DNA from 3 places in the Kitasatospora sp. NPDC004531 genome. Region 3 is predicted to be linked to each of the others. Evidence: riboswitches for the same ligand, from Rfam matches in the RefSeq annotation. Region 3 holds a riboswitch; each other region holds the start of a gene.
What was found. A riboswitch is a leader RNA that binds a small molecule or an ion and turns the genes downstream of it on or off. The one in region 3 is predicted to bind cyclic di-AMP.

Region 1 (9,319 bases), on a different contig from region 3:
CACGGGTGGCGAGGGTACGGATGTCGATGCGACGCATTGTCACTCCTTCGTGTTCGCCCCTGAGTTCGGACATGCGGCAGCAGGCCAGCCAGGGAGCGGGGGGATTCGCCGGGAGTGCCTCACCGGCTGCACCACAGCTTTGCGCGGCCGGACGCCGGACTTCTACGCTGTGCGGTCCGTCGGCCCATACCGGAATATCCACGCCGTATACATGGGCCGTGACCTGGGAGTATGCACAGGCCGAGGCGAAGGGGTAGCACACGAATGCCGCACAGCCGACCCGGTGGGCCTGCCGAGGAACCCGATCCACCGCACCCACCGGCGCGCCCGGAACTGGCCCGCCTGCTGCGCCAGTGGCGCCGGGACGCCGGCGACTGGTCGCAGTCCGCCGTCGCCCGGAAGGCCGGCCTCGCGCAGGGCACGCTCTCCCGCTACGAGACCGGTGCCCAACTGGCCCCGCACCGGGTCGTCCGGCTGCTGGCCCACCACTACCGGCGTCCGGAGAGCGAGCTGGCCCGCGCGCTCGCGCTCTGCACCCGGGCCGAGGAAGAGGGGCGCGGCCCGGACACCGTCGACCCCGAGCCGAGCGAGACCGAGCAGGAGGAGCACCGGGCGCACCCGCGGTCCCGCCGCCGGCTCGGGGCCGTGGCCGCCGTGCTCGCCGCCGTGTCGATCGGCGGCGGCCTCGTCCTCGCTCTGCGGGACGGAACCACGGCCGGCCCCGGCTCGCCCGCCGCCCTGCCGCCCGCCCCGGCGAGCGCCGCGCCGACCGCCTCCTGCCTCGCCGAGAGCTGCGTCCACGTCGAACCGACGACCACCGTCTGCCAGGACGGCGCCGTCACCACCGACGAGGGACGGGAGTTCGGCGTGCTGGTCGAGCTCCGCTACAGCGAGGCCTGCCGTGCCGTCTGGGCCAGGATGGACGGCGGCTCGCCCGGTGACCGCATCCAGGTCTTCGGCACCGAGGGCGACCCGCCCGAGCAGGAGGAGTACCGCCAGCAGAGCGGGCACACCGCGCACACCAAGATGGTGCGGGCCGGCGCGTCGCCCGGTGCCCGGGCCTGCGCGATGATCGACGCCCGGGGCGCCTTCTGCGCCACACCGATCCCCGCCTCCGCCCGACCGGGCGGCTGACGGGTCGCCGGAAACGCCCGAAGGCCCCCACCCGGCAGGGGTGGGGGCCTTCGGCTACCGATTGCTGTACTCCGCCCGGCAGCAGGGCCGGCTGAGCACCACGGAGGACGTGGTCCGGCGACGTTGCCGGGCGGAGGGCCTCCGACTCATAACCCGACGGATCGGGTCTGTCCGCTTACTTGCTGGAGGCGAGTTCCTTCTTCGGCTCGGCCGCGGCGGCGGGCTTCGGCGGGGCGGTCGCCTCCTGGAAGGCGTCGAACGGCTTCTCCATCTCCGAGAGGCCGACGGTCTCGCGCTTGAGGAACATCGCCAGCGTCCAGTCGGTGAAGACCCGGATCTTGCGGTTCATGGTGGGGACCATCGCGCCGTGGTACAGGCGGTGGAAGTACCAGGCGAGGCGGCCCTTGAGCTTGACCTTGCCGAACAGGATCGCCACGCCCTTGTGCAGGCCGAGGCCGGCCACCGCGCCGAGGTTCTTGTGCTTGTACTCGGCCTGCGGGAAGCCGCGCATGCCGGCCACCACGTTGTCGCCGAGGACGGCGGCCTGACGGACGGCGTGCTGCGCGTTCGGCGGGCACCAGGCGCCCTCACCGGCGGCCAGGTCGGGGACCTGGGCGTTGTCGCCGGCCGCCCACACGTAGTCGAAGCCCTGGACCTGCAGGGTCGGCTTGGTGTCGACGTGGCCGCGCGGGCCGAGCGGCAGACCGAAGCGGTTGACGACCGGGTTCGGCTTCACGCCGGCGGTCCACACGATGGTCGAGGCGTCGAACTCCATGCCGTTCTTCAGCACCACGTGCTGGTCGACGCAGGAGTCCATCGAGGTCTCGATGTAGACCTCGATGTTGCGCTCCTCCAGGCGGCCCTTGGTCCACAGACCCAGGTCCGGGCCCATCTCGGGGAGGATGCGGTTGGCCGCCTCCACCACGATGAAGCGCATGTCGTCGCGGCTGACGGTCTTGTAGATCTTGGCGGCGTCGCGCGCCATGTCCTCGATCTCGGCGACCGTCTCGATGCCGGCGAAGCCGCCGCCGATGACGACGAAGGTCAGCGCCTTGCGGCGGACGTCCTCGTCGGTGGTGGACTCGGCCTTGTCCAGCTGCGCCATGACGTGGTTGCGGAGGCTGATCGCCTCTTCCACCGTCTTCATGCCGATGCCGTGCTCCGCCAGACCCGGGATCGGGAAGGTGCGGGAGACCGAGCCGGTCGCGACGACCAGGTACTCGAAGGGCAGTTCGTAGGAGTCGCCCGCCGCGGGCTGGATGGTGGCGACCTTGCGGGCGTGGTCCACCTCGGTCACGTGACCGGTGAGCACCTCCGCCTTCTTCAGGGCGCTGCGCAGCGGCGCGACGAGGTTGCGGGGGGCGACGTTGCCGCCGGCCGCCTCCGGGAGGAAGGGCAGGTACGTCATGTACGACCGCGGGTCGACGACCGTGACGGTCGCTTCGCCGTAGCGCATCTTCTTGAGGATGCGCATCGCGGCATACAGGCCGACGTAACCACCGCCGACAATGAGGATGCGAGGACGCTCCGTGGTGCTCATATCCGAAAGTATCCACCCCCGCCTGATGGGCCGTTCGTGAGGCCCATCACAAGCTCCTGGACACCGGCTGCTACACTGCGCGCCCGCACTTCCGCGCCCGGCCCTTCCCCCGCCCGCCACGGGCGGCCCGCCGTGATCGTCGGGGCACCCGGTGCCGCGCTGAGCAGCAACGATCCTTGCGGCACACGGGTTCCCGAGTGAGCATTCGATTTCTTCGGCATGAACGGCGCGTTGCCTGCGATCCCATGAACGAGTCGCCCCGGGCGCCTTCGGTCCCACATATCGGACGGACCGGACACCGCGCTGGGCCGAAAGGCCCGTTCGCCATGTGAAGAAATTCACGAAGCTTCTTGCCCCGACACGCCGGGAGGCCCCGGGAGGGCTTCCCGGGGCGCCCGGATCAGGCGATCGACCAGGCGATGCCGTCCAGGATGTCGTGCTCGGAGACCAGCAGCTCGGCGGCCCCGGTGCGCTCCATGATCTCCAGCAGCACCAGCGCGCCAGCCGCGATCACGTCGACCCGGCCGGGGTGCATCACGGGGACGGCGGCCCGCTCGGCGTGCGAGGAGTGCAGCAGCCACTGGGCGGTGTCCCGGACCTGCTGGACGGTCAGCACCGCGTGGTGGATCCGCTCGGAGTCGTAGCCGGGCAGTTCCAGCGCGATCCCGGCGACCGTGGTGACCGTCCCGGCCAGGCCGACCAGGGTGGCGCCCTCGGTCAGCGGGACGCTCGCCGCCACGGTGTCCAGCGCGGCCCGGATGTCGGCCCGGGCGGCGGCGATCTGCTCCTCGGTGGGCCGGCCGCCCGCGAAGTGACGCTCGGTCATCCGCACGCAGCCGATGTCCATCGAGTGCGCGGCCCGCACGTCCTGCTCGCCGAGCACGAACTCGGTGGAGCCGCCGCCCAGGTCGAACACCAGGTACGGCGGGCGGTGCGGGCCGCCGAGCAGCTCGCGGGTGGCGCCGGTGAAGGACAGCCGGGCCTCCTCGTCGCCGCTCACCACGCTCGGGGTGACGCCCAGGATCTCCTTGACGCCGGCGGTGAACTCGGCGGCGTTCTCGGCGTCCCGGGAGGCCGAGGTGGCGACCATCCGGATCCGCTCCGGGCCGACCCCGTAGGCGGCGATGACCTCCGCGTACTCGCGGCAGGCCGCGAAGGTGCGGGCCAGTGCCTCGGGGTGCAGCCGGCCGGTCCGGTCGACGCCCTGGCCGAGCCGGACGATCAGCATCCGGCGGTCGAGGTCGGTGATCTCCCCGGTCTCCGGATCCAGGTCGGCGATCAGCAGGCGGATCGAGTTGGTGCCGCAGTCGATCGCGGCGACCCGGGTGGTGCTCACGACTCGTCACCCTCCACTGCGTCCTCGGCGGCCTCGGCGTCCCCGGCGGCCTTGCGGGCGGCGGCGCGCTCGGCGGTCAGCGCCTCCTTGGCGGCGATCGTCGCGGCGTGGTCCTCGGCCTTGGCGCGGTTGCGGGCGACCCGCTCACCGGCGGCCTCGACCTCGGCCGGGCTGACGCACGGGCCCTTGGCCCACCAGTCCTCCAGCATGCCGATCGCCTCGTCGCCGAGCGGGTTGACGCCCTCGCCGGCCGCCAGCGAGTGGCCGACCAGCACGTGCAGGCACTTGACCCGGTCGGGCATGCCGCCGGCGCTGGGGAAGCCCTCCAGCACCTCGATGGCGTCCCGGCGGGCGATGTAGTCCTCGTGCGCGGCCCGGTAGGCGGCGGCCAGCTCCGGGTCCTCGGCGAGCCGGGCGGTCTGCTCCTTCATCACGCCGTCCGCCTCCAGGGTGCCGATCAGCGAGGCGGCCTTGGGGCAGGTCAGGTAGTAGAGCGTCGGGAACGGCGTGCCGTCGGGCAGCCGGGGCGCGGTCTCCACCACGTCCGGGTTGCCGCACGGGCAGCGGTGCGCGACGGAGCGCAGGCCGCGCGGGACCCGGCCGAGCTGGGCGGCGATCGCGGCGACGTCTTGGTCGGAGACAGGAGGGTTCTGGTGGCTCATCAGCAGTCTGTTCGTCAGGTGGGGGGCGGGTGTCAGGGTGCCGCGGGCGGGGCGGCGAGTGCGGTGTCGGCGGCGTCCACCGAGTCCCAGAAGGCGGAGTACCAGGGGCGGGCGGCCTTGGGCCGGCCGGCGCCGTCCGAGGAGGACTGCTTGTCGCCCGGCGCGGGCGGCGGGGCCACCGACACGAACGGGGTCTCGCCCGGCAGCGCGTAGTGCAGCCGCTCCCGGGCCTGGGCCTTGACGTACTCCGGGTCCTGCCAGCGGGCCTTGGCCCGGCGCAGTTCGTCGACCTGCTGGCGGGCGTGTTCGGCCTTGGCCCGCTGATCGGCGATCTCCGCGCGCTGCGCGATGTACTGCCGGGTCGGGTAGGCGAGTATCGCCACCAGCGAGCACAGGACGAGCACCAGCACGGTGGCCCGGCTGGTGAAGCGCGGGCGCGCCGCCAGTCCGGGGATCCTCCACTTGGCCATCTGGTCGCCCCTCCTGCGCATGCCGGTGCCCCGGCCCACCCTACGCGGTGGAGGCCGGGGCACCGGTCACAACAGGCTCAGCGGCTGGATCAGCCCTTGCTGTGCTTACTTGTCCGCGGAGCGGAAGCGCGGGAACGCGCCGCGGCCCGCGTACTCGGCGGCGTCGTCGAGGATCTCCTCGATGCGCAGCAGCTGGTTGTACTTGGCGACGCGCTCGGAGCGGGCCGGGGCTCCGGTCTTGATCTGGCCGCAGTTGGTGGCGACGGCGAGGTCGGCGATGGTGACGTCCTCGGTCTCGCCGGAGCGGTGCGACATCATGCAGCGGTAGCCGTTGCGCTGGGCCAGCTCGACGGCGTCCAGGGTCTCGGTGAGCGAGCCGATCTGGTTGACCTTCACCAGCAGCGCGTTGGCGGTGCCGGTCTCGATGCCCTTGCGCAGGCGCTCCGGGTTGGTGACGAACAGGTCGTCGCCGACCAGCTGGACCTTGTCGCCGAGCTTGTCGGTGATGGCCTTCCAGCCGTCCCAGTCGGACTCGTCCAGCGGGTCCTCGATGGAGACCAGCGGGTAGGCGGCGACCAGCTCGGCGTAGTACTCGACCAGCTCGGCGGCCGACAGCGGCTTGCCCTCGAACTGGTAGGCGCCGTCCTTGTAGAACTCGGAGGCGGCGACGTCCAGGGCGAGCGCGACGTCCTTGCCCGGGGTGTAGCCGGCCTTCTTGATGGCCTCGGTGATGAGGTCCAGGGCCTCGCGGTTGGAGTCCAGGTTCGGGGCGAAGCCGCCCTCGTCGCCCAGGCCGGTGGACAGCCCGCGCTCCTTCAGCACGCCCTTGAGGGTGTGGTAGACCTCGACGCCCCAGCGGACGGCCTCGGAGAAGGACTCCGCGCCGATCGGGGCGATCATGAACTCCTGGATGTCGACGTTGGAGTCCGCGTGCGAGCCGCCGTTGAGGATGTTCATCATCGGGACGGGCAGCACGTGGGCGTTCGGGCCGCCCAGGTAGCGGAACAGCGGCAGGTCGCTGGCCTCGGAGGCGGCGTGCGCGACGGCCAGCGAGACGCCGAGGATGGCGTTGGCGCCGAGCGAGGACTTGTCCGGGGTGGCGTCCAGGTCGAGCATGGCCTGGTCGATCAGGCGCTGCTCGGTGGCGTCGTAGCCGACCAGCTCCGGGCCGATCTGCTCGATGACGGCCAGCACGGCCTTCTCGACGCCCTTGCCGAAGTAGCGGTTCTTGTCGCCGTCGCGGAGCTCCAGCGCCTCGAAGGCGCCGGTGGAGGCGCCCGAGGGGACAGCCGCACGACCGGTGCTGCCGTCGTCGAGACCGACCTCGACCTCGACCGTGGGGTTGCCGCGGGAGTCGAGGATCTCACGGGCTACGACGACATCAATGGACGGCACGAGGCATCTCCTAGCGGAAGCGGATGTGTGGTCGTTACGCCCAGAGCCTAGCCGCAGACATCCCCGCGGCCACGCCCGGCCGGGCTCCGTCTCACCGTGTGGCCCGGCTACTCACTGGTAGTTCACCTGTTTGCCCGCCGCCGGATCGCTCCGGACGGCGCGAACTGTGCTGCGCGCGCCCGGAGCGGACGGATCATCGGTCGGGCCGGCGCCGGACCGGCCGCGGGGGTCAGAGCGAGAGCACCTGGCCGGGGACGATCAGGTCGGGGTTGCCGCCGATCACGTTGCGGTTCGCCTGGAACAGCTTCTCCCAGCCGCCGGACAGGTGCTGCCGGTCGGCGATCTGGGACAGCGTGTCGCCCTGCCGCACCGTGTAGGTGCCGCCGAGGGCCTGCGAGGTGGTGGCCGGCTTCGGCGACTTGTAGCTCTGCTGCGGCTGCTGCGCCTTGGGAGCCTGCTGCTGCGCCTTCGGCTGGGCCTTCGGCGTCTTGGTGGCCTTGGTCGACTGCTGCTGCGGCGCGGTGGAGCGCTGCTCCGAGCGGGAGGCGGTGTCCTGGGAGCCGCTGCCGCCGCCCTTGGTCAGGCCGGCCTTGACCGAGCAGACCGGCCAGGCGCCGGGGCCCTGGGAGGCGAGCACCTTCTCGGCCACCGAGATCTGCTGGGCGCGGCTGGCCTGGTCGGCGCGGGAGGCGTACTGGGCGCCGCCGTAGGCACGCCAGGTGGAGGAGGAGAACTGCAGGCCGCCGTAGTACCCGTTGCCGGTGTTGATGGACCAGTTGCCGCCGCTCTCGCACTGGGCGACCTTGTCCCAGGTGGAGGCGGGCGCGGCCGCCGCGCCGGTGGCGGACAGCAGCGGCAGGGCCAGGCCCACGGAGGCCACGCCGGCTGCGGCGACGGCCTTCTCGGCCTTGGTGCTACGACGATGGCGGCCGGAACCGGTGAACAGCATGGGACTTCCTCTCCGCACGCCTGCGAGGTGAGCTGTCGGGTTCGGACCGGGAGGCTGGCCCGGCCGCCGGGGAGTCGGGACGCGACTGCTGCGTCCGCTCCCGGGCGGCTTCACCCCGAGCCGTCAAAACTGCGACGGCGTTCACACCTTGGGTCCCCCGCTCCTGTCCGAATTCCTGGTCGGTGTCCCGAGGACGCGGCGGACAGGACTCGGCGTGCCGCGATCGGGGCCCACAGCTGCGGGCAAATCGGAGAGTAAGCAGACCTGATGAGCAATCACAAGCTCATATATCCACCATCACGCCGAAATTACGGACCTTCACTTCTCGTGCACAAACCGTCCACGTATGTCCGTATTGCCCGGGGCGGGGGCGCACCGCGCGCCCCTGGCAGGGGAGTTGGCGGTCACGGACCGGAGCTGGGCGGCGGCGGTCGAAACCGGGTCAGCGGGGCGTGAAGGAGACCGGGAGTTCGCGCAGCCCGCGCATGATCAGGCCGCCGCGCCAACGGAGTTCGGCCGGGTCGGCGGCGAGCTGGAGATCCGGCAGCCGTGTCAGCAGTGTGCCGATCGCGCGCTGCCCTTCGAGCCGGGCCAGCGGCGCGCCGATGCAGTAGTGGATGCCGTGTCCGAAACCCAGGTGCGGATTGTCCGCGCGGGCCAGGTCGAGGGTGTTCTCCGCCGCGAACCGGGCCGGGTCGCGGTCGGCGGCGGCCAGCACCACCAGCACCGGGTCGCCCACCGGGATGTCCACCCCGCCGATGCTCAACGGCCGGGTGGCGAACCGCCAGGTGGCCAGCTCCACCGGGCCGTCGTAGCGCAGCAGTTCCTCGATGCCGGTCTCCAGCAGGCCGGACTCGCCGCGCTCCAACGAGCCCTGGAGCAGGGCGCGTTGGCCGGGGTTGCGGAAGAGGGCGAACAGTCCGTTTCCGACCAGGTTGATGGTGGTCTCGAAGCCGGCGAAGAGCAGGATGAAGGCCATCGCCGCGGCCTCGTTCTCGCTGAGGTGCTCGCCGTGGTCACTGGCCCGGATCAGGCCGGAGATCAAGTCGTCGCCCAGGTCGGCCCGTTTGCGGTGGATCAGGTCGGCCAGGTAGGCGCGGATCTGCTTGACGGCCCGGCCCACTCCCCCGCGCTTGCCGCCGGTGTGGCGGATCATCATGCCCGCCCAGTCGCGGAGTTCGTCCTGGTCCTCGGCGGGGACGCCCAGCAGGTCGCAGATCGCGTAGATCGGCAGCGGGAAGGCGAACTCGTGGATCAGGTCGGCCTCGCCGCGCCCCGCGAAGGAGTCGATCAGGCGGTCGGTGAGCTGCTGCACCCGCGGCTCGAACTCGGCGACCCGGCGCGGGGTGAAGGCCTTCGACACCAGGCGGCGCAGCCGGGTGTGGTCCGGCGGGTCGATGTTCAGCAGGTGCGTCATCAGGTCGGCCTGGCGCTCGCCCGGGATGCCCACCCGGCCGGTGCGGTGGGCCTGTTCGCTGTGGTGCGCGGGGTTCTTGGAGAGCCGGGAGTCGGCGAGCGCCTGCCGGGCGTCCGCGTACCGGGTGACCAGCCAGGCCTCCACCCCGCTGGGCAGCGTGGTGCGGTGCACCGGGGAGTGCTCGCGCAGCCAGGCGTACGCGGGGTACGGGTCGGCGGCGAAGTCCCAGGTGAAGAGTTGCGGGTGGGCGTCGTGGGGCTGATCTGGCATGTCTTGACCGTATCTGGAACCGCCGTCGCGTGAATCCGGTCACCTGGCGGGTAATCCCTGTTGCGGAGCGTCGGGGCGAGCCTACGATCCTCCAGAACCACGGTGGGCGGCGTGCGGACCGCCCTCGGTTCCGCTCGGAAGGGGAG
Region 2 (9,319 bases), on a different contig from region 3:
CCAGACCGTGGGCGGCGTACAGCAGCGGGAAGATGCCCCAGGCGAGGGCGTCGTTGAGGTTGTTGACCATGCCGGCCCAACTGGCACTGGACAGCGCCCGGTCGCCGAGGCTGGTGGTGCGGGCTATTCGGGCCGTGCTGAACGCCGCCGGGTCGTCCTCGCCCGTCCGCGCACGAGCGGCGCCACCGCCCAGGGCCGCAGCCACCGAGGCCGTGCCCACCGAGGCCGCATGGGCGGCGGCCTCCGCCCGGGCGTGCTCCCGGGTCTCCCGGACGGCGGCGACCGTGAGGCCGAGGCCGAGTGCGACGTAGGCCGCGCCCAGCAGGAACGGCTGCGGGCGCAGGCCCCAGTGGGCGGCTATCGCGCCGGTGGCCGTCGCGGTGACGGCCACCGCGAGGTAGCCGGCCGCTTCGTTGAGACCCATCGCGAGCCCGCGCCGGGCCGGGCCGACCAGGTCGATCTTCATGATCACGGTGGTGGACCACGTCAGGCCCTGGTTGACGCCGAGCAGGATGTTCGCCGCGACGATCCAGCCCCAGGTCGGCCCCCAGGCCAGCATCGCCGGTATCGGCAGCGCCACCAGCCAGCCCGCGATCAGCACCGGCCTGCGCCCGTACCGGTCGGAGAGGGTGCCGGCGAAGAAGTTGGTGACCGCCTTGGTCGCGCCGAACGCCAGGATGTACGTCAGCGCGCCCGTGTAGGCGGACAGGTGGAAGACCTGGTCGGCGAGCAGCGGCAGGACCGTCCGCTCCTGGCCGAGCATGCCGCCGACCAAGGCGTTGACCGCCACCAGCAGGCCGAATTGCGCGAGGTTGGCGCGCAGCCCGAGCCGGATCGGCCGGCCTGCGGGGCCGCCGGGCGCGGTGGCGCCCGGGGCGGCCGCCGAGGGCGGCAGTGGGCGCTGGGCCGGGACGGACATGGGTGGCTCCCAGGTGGTGCGTGGATCGTGGTGCGTGGACCGGTGCGCCGCGGGCGGTGTTCGGGCGGTGGCGCGTCCTCGATCATATTCCACTCTTTCATGGATTAATGGGAGAGGCGTCGGCCGACGGCTGTGCGGGCAGCCTCCGGACGGACGGGAGGGCGAGCAGGAGCAGGGCGGCGGGCACGGCCAGCGCGGTCATCCCGAACAGCGTCCGGTGCACGCCGATCCCGTCCGAGAGCGGGCCGGCGAGTATCAGGCCGAGCGGCATCAGGGCCACCGCGATCAGGTGGTCGTAGGAGCTGACCCGGGACAGCACCTGCTCGGGTATGTGCACCTGGAGCGACGTCTCCCACAGCACGAAGCACAGGGAGACGCCGACTCCCGTGCAGGCCTCCAGCGCGGCGATCACCGCGACCGGGGCGCCGGATCCGATGATCAGCGCCTGGCAGGAGGCGACCGCCATCGCGACGGCCGCCACCGCCATCGGTCGGGCCGGTTTCAGGCGGAAGGCGCAGACGTCCCCGACGATGGATCCGAGACCGAAGGCGGTGACCACCACCGCCCAGGCGCCGGCCCCGCCCCACTCCCGGTCCGCCAGGACCGGGCCGAGCACGAAGACCGAAGGCAGCACCACCACGTGGTAGACCGCCATCGCGAGCATGCCCGACCACACCCAGGACCGCCGGCGGACCTGCTGCCAGCCCACCCGCAGCTCGGCCAGGATCCCCAGCCGCTCCGCCCGCTCCGCGACGGCCGGCCCGCCCACCGCGCCGAGTCTCGCCAGCACAGCGGCGCTGGCCGCGAAGCTCGCCGCGTCCACCAGCAGGGCGCCGCCGGGCCCGGCCAGGGCGACCAGCGCACCGGCCAGCACCGGGCCGACCACCAGCCCCGCCGAGTGGACGAAACCGCGCAGCGCATTGGCCTCGCGCAGCCGTTCACTCGACACCACCAGTGGGAGCAGCCCCGTGGAGGCGGGCAGGAAGAAGGCGTCCGCCACTCCGAAGACCACCATGAGCAGCGCCAGCACGCCGACCCGGGCCGTCCCGGTGAGCAGCAGCACCGCCACGGCCGCCTGGACCGCGCAGCGCACCAGGTCGGAGACCAGCATGATCCACTGTCTGGGTATCCGGTCGGCCCAGACTCCGCCGATCAAGGTGAACACCAGCATCGGCACCAGGCCGGCCCCGGTGACCAGTCCGACATCGGCGGCCGACCCGCCGATCGACAGCACCGCGAACGGCAGCGCCACGAACGAGACCCGGTCGCCCAGGACGGACAACGACTGACCGACGAACAGACGGGCGAACTGGCGTTCCACCCGGAGCACTTCGGGAATCAGCACAGCCACGGGCACCTCCACAGCGGGTCGGGGAAAAGTGATCACCGCGATGGTAGGAACCCGCCGGACGGCCTGTCGCGTGATTTATCCGCAACGCCGAAAATGCCCCGATTGCAATCAACTTGCTTTCACCGCAAGGCAATTGACGTCGCATCGGCCCGCAACGGCCCGAATCCGGGCGCCCGCCTTCCCTGCCTCGCGCTCCCTCAATCCCACCGATCGGCCAGAGTTGAGCAGCCGACCGTCCGACCCGGGCAGTCCGCCTCCGACGCCGTCCGGCCGACGTGACATGGCCGTGATGAGGGCGCGATGCGCTTGTGATTGCTCCGTTCGAGTGAATAGGCTCGGTCCGGCCCGCACCGCCGGGCCCCGCGCGCGGCAACGCCGAACCCTGTCCGCCGTGTTGCGGTTCGACCACCACAACCCATGGGCAGGGACGGGGGAACCAGGTACGTCGCCGCCCCCACGGCTTGGGGTGAAGCCGCCCGCACCGGATCCGACCGGCGCACGGCGGCCGGGCCAGCCTCCCGGTCCGAACCCGACAGCTCACCTCGCAGGCGTGCGGAGAGGATCGGGCATGCTCTTCACGGGTTCCGGGCGTCACCGTCGACAGAGTCAGGCGGAGAAGGCCGCCGAGCGGGCGATCGCCGCAGCGGGCGTCGCCGGCGTCGGCCTCGCCCTTCCCCTGCTCGCCGTGACGGGTGCGCAGGCCGCACCCAGCTCGGTCTGGGACCGGGTCGCCGACTGCGAGAGCGGCGGCAACTGGAGTTCCGACCCGGGCAACGGGCTGTACGGCGGGCTCCAGATCACCGCCCAGCGCTGGATCGACTACGGCGGCACCCAGTACGCCGACCTGCCCAGCGGGGCCACCCGCAGCCAGCAGATCGTGGTCGCCGAACGCATCCTGGCCACCGAGGGCCCGCAGCCGTGGGCCTCGTGCGCCGACACCGCGAACCTGCGCGCGGCGAACGCCCCCGGTGTGGTGGACGACAACGACGCGGCGGACGAGTCGGGTTCGCTGCGCGGCGCGCGCGGTGCCGCGGCCGCCAAGACCGCCGCGGACGGCACGGTCGCCGAGCCGCACGCCGCGCCGGTGTTCTCCGGCCTGCCCGGCTACGACCCGATCTACCACGTGTACTGGTACCAGAAGAACGGCGCCTGGTTCTGGACCAGTCACCAGAGCCTGTACGAGCGCTACGTGCAGCTGACGCATCCGCAGCCGCCCACGAGCACGCCGGCTCCGGGCACCGCCCCGACCGCTCCGTCCTCCCCGACGCCCTCCACCGACCCGAGCACCACCCCGGGCACCACCCCTGGCAGCACCCCGAGCCCGACCACGCCCACCACCCCCGAGAACGGCAGCACGAACGGGAACGGCAACGGCGCCGAGAACGGCAACGGCAACGGCACAGGCACGGGCACGGGCACCGACAACACCCAGGGCCAGAGCGGCGCCGGCGCCAACCCGTCGCCCACCCCGTCCACCGAGCCCAGCGGCACCCCGGGCCAGCCGTCCGCCGGCACCCCGGCCCCGAGCACGCCCACGCCCGGCACCCCGTCCGCCGACGCCCCGGCCCCGGCCGCGTCGTCGTCCCCGCAGCCGTACACCGTCGGCCCGGGCGACTCGCTCGCGAAGATCGCCCGCAGCCACGAAGTGAACGGCGGCTGGAGCGAGCTCTACAAGAGCAACCAGCAGGTGGTGGGCGAGAACCCGGACCTGATCCACCCGGGCCAGGTGCTGAACCTGGGCTGACGGCGACCCGGCCGAGCCGCCGTCACTTCGGGACGGCGGCCAGCCCGGTGCAGCCGCGCAGGCCGTCGCGACGTTGCTGGGCGGCCTTCGCGGCGCTGCCGGTCTGCGGAACGGGCACGCCCCGGCCGTCGATGTGCGCCGGGGTGAACGTTTCGCCGGTCACCCGCCCGTCGGTGGTGATGGTGAGCGTGGTGACGCCGGTTTCGTCGGAGGCGGTGTAGTTCGAGGTGCCGTACCAGAGGAAGTTGCCGAAGCCGTACGCCACGTAGGTGTTCCCGAGCATGCCCGCCCCGAGCATGGTGTGGGCGTGGGTGCCGACCACGGCGGTGGCGCCGGCCGCGGCAAGCTTCTTGGCGAGCGCGCTCTGGGCCGCGGTCGGGCAGGCCACGCCCTCGTCGCCCCAGTGCAGGTAGACCAGTACCACGGGTGCCTGCGCCTTCGCCTCGGTGACGGCGCGCAGCAGCGACCTCTCGTCGAACGCCGAGGCGATGCCGGGCTTGTGGTCGCCCGCGCGCCACTTCTGGTTGGTGAGTTCGTCGACCTGGCTCGCCGCCAGCACGGCGACCTTCGTGCCGCGCACGGTGGCGATGTGCGGCGCGAAGGCCTCGGCCGCGTCCTTGCCGATGCCGACCAGCGGGATCGGGGAGCCGGCCTTGGCGGCGAGGGTGTCGGCGAGGCCGTCGGCGCCGAAGTCGACGGCGTGGTTGTTGGCCTGGGAGAGCACGTCCACCCCGGCGTCCTTGAGCGCGGTCAGCGCCTTCGGGCTGGTGCGGAAGGTGTACGTCTTGGGTTCGGGCTTGCCGCGGCCGGTGATCGCGGTCTCCAGGTTGAGCACGGCGAGGTCGGCGGCGGACAGCGTCCGGGCGATCGGCCCGAGCGCGGTCTCGGCGGCGGGGGCGCTCAGTCGGGAGGCGGTCCGGCCCTCGAAGTGCACGTCACCGGCGAAGGCCACGGTGATGCTGCCCGCCGCGCCTTCCGAGGCCGAGGCGCTCGGAGCCGAACTCCCCGGAGCAGGACCGCTCGGAGCCGGAGCCGCGTCACTCGAAACACCCGCTCCCGCGCTCCCGGAGGGCGGGCCGACAGGTGCTCCGCTCGACTCCGCCCCGCCGCACCCGGCGACGGCGGCGAGCAGCAGGATGGCGGCAGCAACAGTGCCGATCGGCGTGCGACGCATGGTGATCCCCCCGGATCGTTCGGTGCGTCGCACTGTATCCGCACAACTCCCGCCCCGGAAGGCCGTTTCCGCACCGAACGATCACGACCGAACGATCACCCACCGGGCCACCACCGGCCGGCCGCCGGGAGCCCGCTCAGGCGATGACGCCCGCCGCGCGCAGCAGCCACCGGTTGGCGGGGCCGACCAGTCCCGCCCGGCCCAGCACGCCGATCACCTTCTGCGCCATCTCGATCTTGGTGCTGCGCCAGTGCGGGTTGGCCTTGGCGACGGCCTGGCCGACCTTGGGGTCGATGCCGACGGCGGAGTAGACCCGGGGGTGGATCAGCGCGGTGGTGGCGAAGTAGATGACCACGCCGAGGAAGAACTGCTCCCACCGCCGCTGCACGAACCCGAGGCGCTTGCGGACGAGTTCCTCGCGGGCGTAGCTGATGTGCCGGGCCTCTTCGATCACGTGGATCCGGGAGACCTGCCGGGTGAGCGGCTGGAGGGTGTCGTCGTTCATCACTTCGCGCTGGAAGGCGTCCAGGATCTCTTCGACGTACATGGTGCCGCCGAAGGTCTGGCTGTGGGTGGAGATCGCCTTGAACAGCCGTCCGAGGTTGTGGGCGACGAATCCGGTGCCGTACGCGGGAGCGCCCATCTTGGCGATCATCCGGGCGAACATGATCGAGTGCCGGCACTCGTCGGCGATCTCGGTGAGCGCGTACTGGACGTGGTTGCTGGTGGGGTCGCGGTCGAAGGCGTGCCGCAGCAGCATCTGCATGAGGATCTCCTCGAACCAGATGCCGACGCTGGCGATCGAGGCGACCTCGTGCTTGGAGAGTTCGATGCGCTCGTCCTCGGTCATCCGCTCCCACAGGGCGGTGCCGTAGAGGGAGAGGTGCCGGGGCGGGCAGTAGTAGGCGCCGGGGACGGGGTCGGCGTCCCAGTCGACGTCCTTGAGCGGGTCGAAGGAGAGCTTCGCGGAGGAGGCGAGCAGGCGTTCGGCGGTGCGTTCCCGGTCGGGGGCGGTGCGCTCGCGGGCGGGAGCGCCGGGGGTGGCGGCGGGCTGGGGCGGCATGCCGGCTCCTTCGCGGTGGGGTGGAGTCGAGGGATGGAACGGTGCCTGCCGCGAAGGTAGAAGTTATTAGACTCCCCGTCAATACACTGCGCACAAGGAGGTGCTCGTCGCCGCTCCGCGGATCCGTCAGCCGCGCCAGGCGGCCGGGTCGGCCCAGGCCGCCAGCACCCGTCCGCTGACGAAGCGCCGCGGCGTGCCGTCCACCGGGTCGGTGAACTCCAGCGAGCGGGCCAGCAGTTGGAGCGGACGCCGGTAGTCCTCGGGGTCCTGCGCGGGCAGCAGCCGCGGGTAGATGGGGTCGCCGAGGATCGGCAGGCCGAGCCCGTTCATGTGCACCCGCAGCTGGTGGGTGCGGCCGGTGCGCGGGGCGAGCCGGTAGCGGCCGAGTCCGTCGCGGGCGGCCAGCAGCTCGATCCGGCTCTCGGCGTTCGGCTCGCCGGGCACCCGGTAGGCGTCCAGCCGGCCGTGGTCCTTGACCAGCCGGTCGATCACGGTGGTCGGCAGGCTCACCGCGGGGTCGTGCCGGGCTATCGCCTCGTAGGTCTTGACGGCCTCCCGCCGTTCGAACAGTCCCTGGTAGGCGCCCCGGCAGGCCGGGTCGGCGACGAACAGCACCACGCCGGCGGTGAGGCGGTCCAGCCGGTGCGCGGGGCTGAGCCGGGGCAGGCCGAGGTCGCGGCGCAGCCGGGCGAGCGCGGTCTCGGTGGCGTGGCTGCCGCGCGGCGTGGTGGCGAGGAAGTGCGGCTTGTCGGCGACCACGATCCGCTCGTCGCGGTACAGCACCTCGACGGGGAACGGCACCACGGGCTCGGGCGGGCCGGGTTCCCGGTGGAACCAGACGTGGCCTCCGGGCCGGTAGGGCGCGTCCGGGGCGACGGGGCCGTCGGGGGCGGCGAACTCGCCGGCGTCGAGCATCGCCGCGATCCGCCCGGGGCCGGCGGCGGCGCCGTAGCGCTCCTCCAGGTAGGCCCGGACGCTCGGCCAGTGGCCGTCGAGCGGCAGGCGCACGTGGACGGCGTCGATGCCGTCGCGCTGCGGCAGCGGGCTCAGGGGGGCGGGGGGCCTACGCGCCATCGGGCGCCGCCTGCGGGTCGGTCCGACGGGTGTGCATCCGGTCCACGATAGCGGTCGCTCACCCGTCTGGGCGCGGGCGGCCCTCCGTGCGACGATGGCAGGGCGGTACCCGCCCCCGGAACGGCAGGTGGCCAGATGGACACCGACAAGCAGGGCATTCACCGGATCCGCCCCAGTTCTCCGCTCGCGGAGGGCGGTGCGCAGCTGCCGGACGGCCTGCTGGCGATTCCGGTGGCGACGGCGCTGGTGGCGGCGGACGGCCGGATCCTGCACTGGAGTCCGGACGCGGAGACGCTGCTCGGTTTCCCCGCCGCGCAGGCGGTGGGGGCGCGCGCCGCGGACCTGCTGGTGGGGGCGGAGCGGCGTCCCGAGGTGCTGGAGCTGTTCTCCCGGATCCTCGGCGGCCGCCCGTTCTCGGGGGTGTTTCCGGTGCGGCACCGGGACGGGCACGTGGTGCGGTTGGACTTCCGGACCTTTCCGATCGTCGGCCCGGGCGGTGTCCCGATGGTGCTGGCGGTGGCGTCCGACGTCAGTTCGGTGCGCCGGCTGGCCTCCGACCTGGCAGTGCTGGACGGTTTCTTCACGCAGTCCCCGGTCGGCATGGCGGTCTTCGACACCGAGCTGCGTTTCGTCCGGCTGAACGACGCGCTGGCCCGGATCAACGGGGTCTCCCGGCAGGACAGCGTCCACCGGCGGTTGACCGAGGTGCTGCCGGCCATCGACGGGCGGCAGGTCGAGGCGATGATGACCCGGGTGCTGGCCGACGGCCGGTCGGTGCTGGACGCCCGCACGCACGGCCGCACTCCGGCCGACCCGGAGCGCGAGCACGCCTGGTCGGTGGCGTGCTTCCGGCTGGACGAGCCGGACGGCACGGTGCTCGGGGTGTGCGTGACGGTGGTGGACATCACCGACCGGTTCGAGGCGGAGACCGCCGCCGAGGCCGCCCAGCAGCGCCTCGCCCTGCTGAACGACGCGTCGGAGCGGATCGGGACCACGCTGGACCTGGCCACCACCGCCCGGGAGCTGGCCGAGACGGCGGCGCCCCGGCTGGCCGACACGGTGATCGTCGAGGTGCTGGAGTCGATGATCCGGGGCGAGGCCGTCGTGCTGCCCGACCGCTCGGACCGGTCCGCGGTGCTGCGCCGGCTGGCGTTCCACACCGTTCCCGGCAGCGGGATGCGGTCGATCGCCCCGGTCGGCGCGGTGCAGCGCTTCCAGCCGGACAGCCCGTGCGCGTGGGCGCTGGAGCACCGCCGGCCGGTGCTGGTGCCGCGGGCCGACGACCCGGCGATGAGGTGGTACGACAATGACCCGAAGCGCGCCGCGGCGGTCCGCGAGCAGGGGGTGCGGTCGTTCATGGTGGTGCCGCTGATCGCCCGGGGTTCGGCGATCGGCACGGCGACGTTCATGCGCTCGCGCACCGAGGCCCCGTACGACGAGGTGGACGTGGCGCTGGCGTCCGAGCTGTCGGGGCGGGCGGCGGTGTCGATCGACAACGCGCTGCTGTACACCCGGGAGCGGGACGCCGCCGAGCAGCGCCGGCGCGCGCTGGAGGCCGCCGAGGCCGCCCAGCAGCGCCTGGCCCTGCTGAACGAGGCGTCCACCCGGATCGGCACCACGCTGGACCTGCACCGGACGGCGCAGGAGCTGGTGGACGTGGTGATCCCCCGGTTCGCGGACTTCGTCACGGTCGACATCCGCGAGGCCGTGATGGCGGACGAGGACCCGGAGCCGGTGCCGGAGTCCGGCTCGGTGCTGCTGCGGGCGGTGGCGGTCGGCGAGCGCCCCGACGACGGCGCGGGCGGCCGCGCCAAGCTGGTCGGCGCGGCGGACGAGGTCGGCGGTTCCTCGCACTCGGCGCACCTGTACGCGCAGGCGATGCGCACGGGGCGGCCGGTGCTGGTGCCGCAGGTGGACGAGTTCGCGCTGCGCCGGATCGTCACCTACCCCGAGCGGGTGCAGCCCAGCCTGGACGCGGGCCTGCACTCGTACCT
Region 3 (9,319 bases):
CGCCCGGCCGGCGGCCAGTCCTTCTCCGGCGACTTCATGGTCGCCGCCCGCACCGGCCCCGGCGGCCGGATGCTGGAAGCCGTCCTCGCCGACGTCTCCGGCAAGGGCATGGACGCCGGCAGCCGCGCCCTGCTGCTGTCCGGCGCCTTCGGCGGACTGCTCGGCTCGCTGCCCGCCCACGACTTCCTGCCCGCCGCCAACGGCTACCTGCTGCGCCAGGACTGGGAGGAGGGCTTCGCCACCGCCGTCCACCTGGTGGTCGACCTGGACACCGGCGAGTACGAACTGCTCTCCGCCGGGCACCTGCCCGGCATGCACCGCCTCGCCGGGGCCGGGTACTGGGAGGTCAAGGAGGCCGAGGGGCCGCTGCTGGGCGTCTACGACGAGGCCAAGTTCGAAGGGGTGCGCGGCGTCCTCGGCCCCGGCGACGTGCTGATGCTGTGCACCGACGGCATGGTGGAGATCCCCGGCCGCGACCTCGCCGAGGGCATGGACCGGCTGATGGGGGAGGCCGACCGGCTGATCGCCACCGCGCCGTCGGCGATCCGGCACGGCGCCGCGGTCCGGCTGATCGACACGGTGGCCAAGCACGTCAACGACGACCGCGCGGTGCTGCTGGTCTGGCGGCGCTGAGGCGTTTTCGAGCCGCCGCCCAACTGCCGTGATGCGCAGGCGCGGTGAGCGCGGAGTGCCCACGGAGTGTCAAACCCGGGCGTTGATCTTCGGCCAATTCCGCAACCCCGCCCGGGCCCGCCGACGCGGGTGCTCCGGCCTGCCGCTTTGCCGCGCCGGCCAGGTCGGATCGCAGCCCGCCGACGGCGCGTCAGAACCCGTCCGCTATCGTCGCGGACGGCGAAAATCAGTCCCACCAGGCGGGTTGGGGCCCCGGGCGACCGGGCAAGTCCTTTACGCACTCAGCACGAGCGACCACACTGAGTCCGGATGGAGTGGTGGGGACACGGGGGGCAGGGGCCGGTTTCCGCCTGGGAGCCAACGCCGGCTTCCACCGAACCCCCGCCATGAATCGAGGAAGTGAGTCCCGGTGGCCTTCTCCGTCTCCGCGCTTGTCCTGTTCGGCGTCATCGTCGCGATCTTCATTCGCAACAAGCAGCTGAAGACCGGGCACGCCATCATCGCCGCCCTGTTCGGCTTCATGCTCAGCCAGTCGACCATGGCCAACCCGATCCAGCAGTTCCTCACCTCGGTGTCCAAGGCCATCGCCTCGATCGCGGGTTGACGCCCCGTCGGTCCCCGGGCGGCACGCCACGACGGACGGGAGGCTCCCCGCACCGTCCCTTCGGCCTGCCCGCGGGTGACCAGGGTCACCCGAATCGTCACGCCAGGTCCGCGCCCGATCGCGCACGGTGGCCGAAGTCGCCCACCGTGCGGGGTTCGTACGCGCACCGTCATGATCCCGTGCGCACACCGCAGCGCCCCGTCGGCGCAGCGTGACCTGGTGCTCCGTCAGCCCCTTCCCGGCCTCGGGAGCGGGGCCAATCGGCGTTTGCCAGCCTCGCGGACCGTGGGATTTGCTTCCTCCGCAGCCCGGCCAGTGACCGGGCGGGCCACCGGACGGAACGCCTAGTCCTGCCGTCGTCCGGTGCCGACCAGAAACCACGCCACGGCAGGAGCGGGGGAACCACAGGTAAGTCGCCGGGCCCGGGAACATCCGGGAACGGCTCGGGGTGAAGTCGCACTCGTGCGGCCGGGCAACTCTCGCCCGAACCCGACAGCTCACCTCGCAGGCGTCGGAGAGGAACGCCTTCATGTCCGCTCAGGGCAAGCACCGCAAGCCGAGCCTGGCCACCGTCGCCCGGATCGCCATCGCCGCCGGTGTGGCCGGCGCCGCGATCGGCCTCCCGGTCACCGCCGCCTCCGCGCACACCGCCGCCGACCAGGGCGCCCGCCCGTCGACCGTCTCGGTGGACGCCACCCCGGTCGCCGACCGGGCCCCCGCCGCGCACGACTACCGCGTCGTCTCCGGCGACACCCTGTCCCGGATCGCCGACGCGCAGCACGTCGACGGCGGCTGGGAGAAGCTGTACCAGGACAACCGCTCCGTGGTCGGCGGCAACCCGGACCTGATCTTCCCGGGCCAGAAGCTCACCATCAACGGCCAGGCCGCCGCCCAGCAGGCCCCGGCCGCCCCGGCCAAGGCCCCGGCCGCCAAGTCCGCCTCCTCGGACGCCGCCAAGCCGGCCGCCGCCCCGAAGGCCGCCACCCAGCAGGCCCCGGCCGCCAAGCCCGCCGCCAAGCCGGCCACCACCACGGCCACCGCCGCCGCGAAGCCGGCCGCCGCCCCGAAGGCCGCCGCGCCGAAGGCCGCCACCCAGCAGGCCCCGGCCGCCGCGACCACCAGCGCCAACGCCGCGTACGTCGCCCCCGCGCCGGGCAAGGTCACCACCGGTTACAAGGTGGCCGGCTCCAACTGGTCCAGCGGCTACCACACCGGCATCGACTTCCCGGTCGCCACCGGTACCGGCCTCAAGGCGATCGCCGCCGGCACCGTGGTCTCCGCCGGCAACGGCGGCGCCTACGGCAACCAGGTCGTCATCAAGCTGGCCGACGGCAAGTACGCCCAGTACGCCCACCTGTCCTCGATCTCCGTCTCGGCCGGCCAGTCCGTGACCGCGGGGCAGCAGATCGGCCTGTCCGGCGCCACCGGCAACGTCACCGGCCCGCACCTGCACTTCGAGATCCGCACCACCCCGGACTACGGCTCCGACATCGACCCGATCGCCTACCTGGCGGCCCACGGCGTCAACGTCTGATCCACGCCTCACCCCCGAAGGCCCCGCGCAGCCACCCCGGCCGCCGGGGCCTTCGGCCTGCCCGCGCCGCCTGCCCGCCTGCTCGCCGTCCGTCCGCCCGCCCGCGCGAGGCGCCCGCCAACGGCAACGGCCCCGACTGCGTGGGCAGTCGGGGCCGTCGGCCTTGCTCGGAGCGGGTGACGAGAATCGAACTCGCGTGACCAGTTTGGAAGACTGGGGCTCTACCATTGAGCTACACCCGCATACGCGTACCCGCACCGCAGTCGCGGTGGCGAGGACTGGAACAGGGTACCTGGTCGAGTCGGTGGATTGCACACTCCTTCCACGTTGTCGGCTCGCCGATATCGCCCCGGTCGGGGGCGGGCCGACGTGTACTCTTCTGCTCGGCACCACGGGGTGTGGCGCAGGTTGGTAGCGCGTCCGCTTTGGGAGCGGAAGGCCGTCGGTTCGAATCCGGTCACCCCGACCGTGCGGCAGGGTCTCGTCGGCGGGCGGGGCCCTGTTGTCGTTGCGGGGCACGGGTGTTGTGGCATCCCCACCGACGTGCACCCGGTGCCGGGCACAGTCGCTTTCGTGGTACCGGTAGGATGGACCGCTGGCGGTAGTACGGACAGCAATGCAGCCCCAACCGCCTATCGCCCTGACCGCAAGCCCCCTAGGAGACCCAACCGTGAAGAGCGCCGTCGAGACTCTGAACCCGACCCGGGTTCGACTCACCGTCGAGGTGCCCTTCGAGGAGCTCAAGCCCAGCCTCGACGCGGCGTACAAGAAGATCAACCAGCAGGTCACCGTCCCGGGTTTCCGCAAGGGCAAGATCCCGAACCGGGTCATCGACCAGCGCTTCGGCCGGGGCGCGGTGCTGGAGGAGGCCGTCAACGACGCGCTTCCGCGCTTCTACACGCAGGCCGTCGACGAGGGCCAGATCGACGTTCTGGGCCAGCCGGACATCACCGACATCGCCGGTGTCGAGAACCTGGCCGACGGCGGTGACCTGAAGTTCACCGCCGAGGTCGACGTGCGCCCCGAGGTCACCCTCCCGGACTTCGCCGAGATCGCCGTCGTGGTGGACCCGGTCGAGGTCACCGACGAGGACATCGAGAAGTCGCTGCAGCAGCTGCGCGAGCGCTTCAGCTCCGTGAAGGACGTCGAGCGCGCCGCCGCCGAGGGCGACGTCGTGGTCATCGACCTGGAGGCCAAGGTCGACGGTGAGGTGCCGGAGGACGGCACCGCCACCGGCGTGAGCTACGAGATCGGCTCCGGCCGCCTGCTGGACGGCATCGACGAGGCCGTCGTCGGCCTGTCCGCCGGTGAGTCCAAGACCTTCACCACCACCCTCAAGGGCGGCACCCAGGCCGGCAAGGACTCCGAGGTCACCGTCACCGTGACCACCGTCCAGGAGAAGGAACTCCCGGAGCTGGACGACGAGTTCGCGCAGCTGGCGAGCGAGTTCGACACCCTGGAGGAGCTGCGCGGGGACTCCCGCAAGCGCCTTGAGCGGATGAAGGAGTTCGACCAGGCCACCCAGGCCCAGGAGAAGGTCCTCGACGAGCTGCTCACCCGCGTCGAGATGGAGTACCCGGAGAAGCTGCTCGCGGACGAGATCGGCACCCGCAAGCACAACCTGGAGCACCACCAGCTGGAGCCGATGGGCCTGACCCTCGACACCTACCTCGCCTCCCAGGACAAGTCCCGCGAGGACTACGACAAGGAGACCGAGGACCAGGCGAAGAAGGGCATCAAGACCCAGTTCGTGCTGGACCAGATCGTCAAGAACGAGGAGCTGGGCGTCAACCAGGAGGAGCTCACCGAGCACCTCATCCGTCGCGCCGCCGGCTCCGGCCTGACCCCGGACCAGTTCGCCCAGCAGGTCGTCCAGGGCGGCCAGGTGCAGCTGCTGGTCGGCGAGGTCGCCCGCGGCAAGGCGCTGGCCCTGGTCGTCGAGGCCGCCAAGGTCACCGACACCAACGGTGAGGTCGTGTCCTTCGAGGACGAGGAGGAGGCCACCGAGGCCGCCGCCACCGAGGCCGCCGCCGAGGAGACCACCGAGGCCTGAGCCTCGTAACCGCCGGGAATCCGGCGGAGTTTCGGACCGGGTACGGGCCCGGGCACCCCACGGTGCCCGGGCCCGTCCTCGTTCTGCCTGCTCACCCTGCGCTCACAGCGAACAGTTCTGCGTGGGGGATTCAGCGGCGGGGCCTGCGCGTTAGGGTCGGTGGACAGCGACACACACGCAGATCGACTGAGCAGGTGGCTAAGTGACGTTCCCGCAGATGCAGATGCCTGGCCCGATGGCACCGCACGCCGCCGGCGGCGACGTGGGCGGCGGCCTGGGCGACCAGGTCTACAACCGGCTGCTCAACGAGCGCATCATCTTCCTCGGCCAGCAGGTCGACGACGACATCGCCAACAAGATCACCGCCCAGCTCCTGCTGCTCGCGGCGGACCCCGAGAAGGACATCTACCTCTACATCAACTCCCCGGGCGGCTCGATCTCGGCCGGCATGGCGATCTACGACACCATGCAGTACATCAAGAACGACGTGGTGACCATCGCCATGGGCATGGCCGCGTCGATGGGCCAGTTCCTGCTGACCGCGGGCGCCAAGGGCAAGCGCTTCTCGCTGCCGAACGCCAACATCCTGATGCACCAGCCCTCCGCGGGCCTCGGCGGCTCCGCCACTGACATCCGGATCCAGGCGGAGCAGCTGCTGCGCACCAAGAAGCGGATGTCGGAGCTGATCGCCCAGCACAGCGGCCAGTCCTTCGAGCAGATCACCGCGGACTCCGACCGCGACCGCTGGTTCACGCCGGAGGAGGCCAAGGCGTACGGCCTGATCGACGAGATCATGCACAGCGCCGCGGACGTCCCGGGCGGCGGCGGCACCGGCGCCGGCCAGGCCGGCTGACCGGCATCGGAACCCAGACCGCACGCTTCGGAGGACCAGAGAACATGAACATCCCCAGCCTGTCCGGTGCCAAGGCCCGCCTGGAGGACATGCGGGCCGAGGGCCGCTACATCGTCCCGCGGTTCGTCGAGCGCACCTCGCAGGGCATCCGCGAGTACGACCCGTACGCCAAGCTGTTCGAGGAGCGCATCATCTTCCTCGGCTCGCAGGTGGACGACGTCTCCGCGAACGACATCATGGCGCAGCTGATCTGCCTGGAGTCGATGGACCCGGACCGGGACATCTCGCTGTACATCAACTCGCCCGGTGGCTCGTTCACCGCGCTGACGGCGATCTACGACACCATGCAGTTCGTGAAGCCCGACATCCAGACGGTCTGCATGGGCCAGGCCGCCTCGGCCGCCGCGGTCATCCTGGCCGCCGGCACCCCCGGCAAGCGGATGGCGCTGCCGAACGCCCGGGTGCTGATCCACCAGCCGTACACCGAGACCGGCCGCGGTCAGGTGTCGGACCTGGAGATCCAGGCCAAGGAGATCTTCCGGATGCGCGAGCAGCTGGAGACCATGCTGGCCAAGCACTCCAACAAGAGCGTCGAGCAGGTCCGCGAGGACATCGAGCGCGACAAGATCCTCACCGCCGAGGAGTCGCTGGAGTACGGCCTGATCGACCAGATCATCTCGACCCGCAAGAACTCCTACATGGAGTGATCGCTCGCCCCGGGGCGGCGCGTACGTGACGTACGCCCCGCCCCGGGGCGTTCCGGTCGGGGCCCCGGCCCCGGCACAATGGCTGTCGGGTCATGCACCCGCGACGGCATCTGTTCGGTATCAATTCGCCCAGGGCGTAGGGCAGACCGGTCGAAGTCGGCGGAAACGACGGCTCGGCAGAGTACCGTCGGATACCAGACCGACCGCCGACGGCGAAGCCGGTCTCACAGCACCAGGCCCCGACCCCCGCGGGGCCCCTGGCGAAGGGGAAGCACCTCGTGGCACGCATCGGAGACGGTGGCGACCTGCTCAAGTGCTCGTTCTGCGGCAAGTCGCAGAAGCAGGTGAAGAAGCTGATCGCCGGGCCAGGCGTGTACATCTGCGACGAGTGCATCGACCTGTGCAACGAGATCATCGAGGAGGAGCTCGCGGAGAGCTCCGAGGTGCGCTTCGAGGAACTCCCGAAGCCCCGCGAGATCTACGAGTTCCTGGACCAGTACGTGGTCGGCCAGGACCTCGCCAAGAAGGCGCTGTCGGTCGCGGTCTACAACCACTACAAGCGCGTCCAGGCGGGCGAGGCCGGTCGTTCCGGCTCCGGCCGGGACGACGCGATCGAGCTGGCCAAGTCGAACATCCTGCTGCTGGGCCCGACCGGCTCCGGCAAGACGCTCCTCGCGCAGACCCTGGCCCGGATGCTCAACGTGCCGTTCGCGATCGCGGACGCCACCGCGCTGACCGAGGCCGGCTACGTCGGCGAGGACGTCGAGAACATCCTGCTGAAGCTGATCCAGGCGGCCGACTACGACGTCAAGAAGGCCGAGACCGGGATCATCTACATCGACGAGATCGACAAGGTCGCCCGCAAGAGCGAGAACCCGTCGATCACCCGGGACGTCTCCGGCGAGGGCGTGCAGCAGGCGCTGCTGAAGATCCTGGAGGGGACCACCGCCTCGGTGCCTCCGCAGGGCGGCCGCAAGCACCCGCACCAGGAGTTCATCCAGATCGACACCACCAACGTGCTGTTCATCGTGGGCGGCGCGTTCGCCGGCCTGGAGCGGATCATCGAGGGCCGGGCGGGTGCCAAGGGCATCGGCTTCGGCGCCACCATCCGCTCCAAGCGCGAGGTGGACTCGGCGGACCACTTCCGCCAGGTGATGCCGGAGGACCTGGTGAAGTTCGGGATGATCCCGGAGTTCATCGGCCGCCTCCCCGTCATCACCTCCGTCCACAACCTGGACCGCGAGGCGCTGCTGCAGATCCTCACCGAGCCGAAGAACGCGCTGGTGAAGCAGTACCGCAAGCTGTTCGAACTGGACGGCGTGGAGCTGGAGTTCACCCGGGACGCGCTGGAGGCCATCGCCGACCAGGCGATCCTGCGGGGCACCGGCGCGCGCGGTCTGCGGGCCATCATGGAGGAGGTGCTGATGTCCGTGATGTACGAGGTGCCGTCCCGGCAGGACGTCGCCCGCGTGGTGGTCACCGGGGACGTGGTCTCCAAGCACGCCATCCCGACCCTGGTCCCGCGCGACATGATCAAGCGTGAGCGCCGGGAGAAGAGCGCCTGACCCGGCGTCAACTCGGCGACAGCGAAAGGGCCCCGCACCGGTGAACGGTGCGGGGCCCTTCGTGTTGTCCGGACTCCCTTGCGGGGCAGGCTACTTGGGGACCTCGGAGAGCTTGCGCAGCTCCTGGGTGTCGGCGACGACCTGGTCCTTGGAGACGCCGTTCGCGCTCTCGCCGTCGAGCTCCAGGACGACCACCACGGAGGAGCTGTCGGCCCAGACGCAGATGCCGCCCTTGGTGCCGCCGATCTCGGTGACGCCGCAGGACATCCGGCCGCCCAGCGGGCCCGCGTCCACGTTGCTGCGCTCGGTGACGCCCTCGCCGCCGGCCGAGAAGCTGCTGAAGGCCGCGTCGACCTGCTTGTCGGGGAACAGCACGTGGCCCTGCATGCCGGAGACCAGCAGCATCTTCCGCTCGTCCGCGGAGCGGTAGATGGTGCTGACCGGCTCGGCCTGGGTGAAGGAGGACTTGTCCTTGCCGAGGCCGTCCTGGAGCATCGTGGACAGCTGCTTGGCGTCCTCGTCCTCCGGGTCGCTGGTCAGGTCCTTGAAGCTCTGCGGCAGCGCGACCTTGTACTTGCCGGTGTCCGCGGCGGTGTCGTAGATCAGGTAGCCGATCACGCCGGCGCCGCCGAGCACCACGGCGGCCACGACGGAGAGGCCGATCCACAGGCCCTTGCGGGACTTCTTGGCCACCGGCACGCCGGGCGGGTAGTAGCCGGCGGGGGCGCCGGGCGGGAAGCCCTGCGGCGGCACGGCGCCGCCGCCCCAGGCCTGCTGCTGCGGCGCGGCCGGCTGGCCGTAGCCGCCCTGGGGCGCGCCCTGCGGGGGTATCGGACCGTCCGGGGTGGACGGCCCGAAGCCGGGCTGCGGCGGGCCGAACTGGTTGTCGGACACGGGGGCTCCGTTCGAGCGTGAAGTGTGCTGCGGTGACGCTTACTTGGCGACGGTCGAGGCGTCGCGGAACTGGCGGGCGCGGGCCGCGGCCTCGGTGGTGCTGATGGACTTGCCGCTGGAGTCCATGGAGACGAACGCGACCACGCCGATGGTGGAGTGGCTGGCGAACATGCAGATCGGGATGCCGGGGGAGGCCTTGCCGGTGGTGCCGGTGTCCGAGGCGCCCACGCCGCAGCGGAGCTTGGCGCCGGAGTCGGTCGGGTCGTTCGCGTCGACGTCCTTCAGCTCCTCCTTCCAGACCGGCTTGTCCGAACCGTCCTCGCCGTCACCCTCGTTGATCTTCTGGGCGGCGACGTCGAGCGCCTTGGCCGGGTCCGGGACCTTGCCCCAGGAGCCGCTGAAGCTGGCCACGTCGGTGGGGGTCTTCTGGTACGTCGCGGTGAGCGAGCCCTCGAAGGTGCCGATGCCGTCCAGGC

Region 1: linked by a shared signal. The riboswitch ahead of ACWEMJ_RS29570 (transglycosylase family protein) and the one ahead of ACWEMJ_RS01485 (M23 family metallopeptidase) in region 3 are both predicted to bind cyclic di-AMP.
Region 2: linked by a shared signal. The riboswitch ahead of ACWEMJ_RS05030 (transglycosylase family protein) and the one ahead of ACWEMJ_RS01485 (M23 family metallopeptidase) in region 3 are both predicted to bind cyclic di-AMP.

Annotation. Positions count from the first base shown of each region.
Region 1 covers NZ_JBSGDD010000105.1:9,269-18,587, forward strand. Annotated here, with positions in the region: gene ACWEMJ_RS29535 (hypothetical protein) at 1-37, opposite strand, end outside; gene ACWEMJ_RS29540 (DUF2690 domain-containing protein) at 265-1,134, shown strand; gene ACWEMJ_RS29545 (NAD(P)/FAD-dependent oxidoreductase) at 1,310-2,674, opposite strand; gene ACWEMJ_RS29550 (Ppx/GppA phosphatase family protein) at 3,075-4,010, opposite strand; partial or broken gene ACWEMJ_RS29555 (DUF501 domain-containing protein) at 4,160-4,672, opposite strand; gene ACWEMJ_RS29560 (FtsB family cell division protein) at 4,705-5,142, opposite strand; gene eno (phosphopyruvate hydratase) at 5,248-6,537, opposite strand; gene ACWEMJ_RS29570 (transglycosylase family protein) at 6,767-7,486, opposite strand; cyclic di-AMP (ydaO/yuaA leader) riboswitch at 7,490-7,677, opposite strand; gene ACWEMJ_RS29575 (cytochrome P450 family protein) at 7,929-9,173, opposite strand.
Region 2 covers NZ_JBSGDD010000006.1:114,383-123,701, reverse strand. Annotated here, with positions in the region: gene ACWEMJ_RS05040 (MFS transporter) at 1-919, opposite strand, end outside; gene ACWEMJ_RS05035 (MFS transporter) at 1,017-2,270, opposite strand; cyclic di-AMP (ydaO/yuaA leader) riboswitch at 2,667-2,835, shown strand; gene ACWEMJ_RS05030 (transglycosylase family protein) at 2,839-4,014, shown strand; gene ACWEMJ_RS05025 (CapA family protein) at 4,037-4,966, opposite strand; gene ACWEMJ_RS05020 (AurF N-oxygenase family protein) at 5,325-6,251, opposite strand; gene ACWEMJ_RS05015 (pseudouridine synthase) at 6,378-7,325, opposite strand; gene ACWEMJ_RS05010 (SpoIIE family protein phosphatase) at 7,461-9,319, shown strand, end outside.
Region 3 covers NZ_JBSGDD010000002.1:48,250-57,568, forward strand. Annotated here, with positions in the region: gene ACWEMJ_RS01475 (PP2C family protein-serine/threonine phosphatase) at 1-633, shown strand, start outside; gene ACWEMJ_RS01480 (hypothetical protein) at 1,043-1,237, shown strand; cyclic di-AMP (ydaO/yuaA leader) riboswitch at 1,608-1,761, shown strand; gene ACWEMJ_RS01485 (M23 family metallopeptidase) at 1,767-2,771, shown strand; tRNA gene ACWEMJ_RS01490 (tRNA-Gly) at 2,943-3,013, opposite strand; tRNA gene ACWEMJ_RS01495 (tRNA-Pro) at 3,164-3,237, shown strand; gene tig (trigger factor) at 3,442-4,824, shown strand; gene ACWEMJ_RS01505 (ATP-dependent Clp protease proteolytic subunit) at 5,060-5,677, shown strand; gene ACWEMJ_RS01510 (ATP-dependent Clp protease proteolytic subunit) at 5,722-6,384, shown strand; gene clpX (ATP-dependent Clp protease ATP-binding subunit ClpX) at 6,663-7,949, shown strand; gene ACWEMJ_RS01520 (hypothetical protein) at 8,040-8,843, opposite strand; gene ACWEMJ_RS01525 (hypothetical protein) at 8,883-9,319, opposite strand, start outside.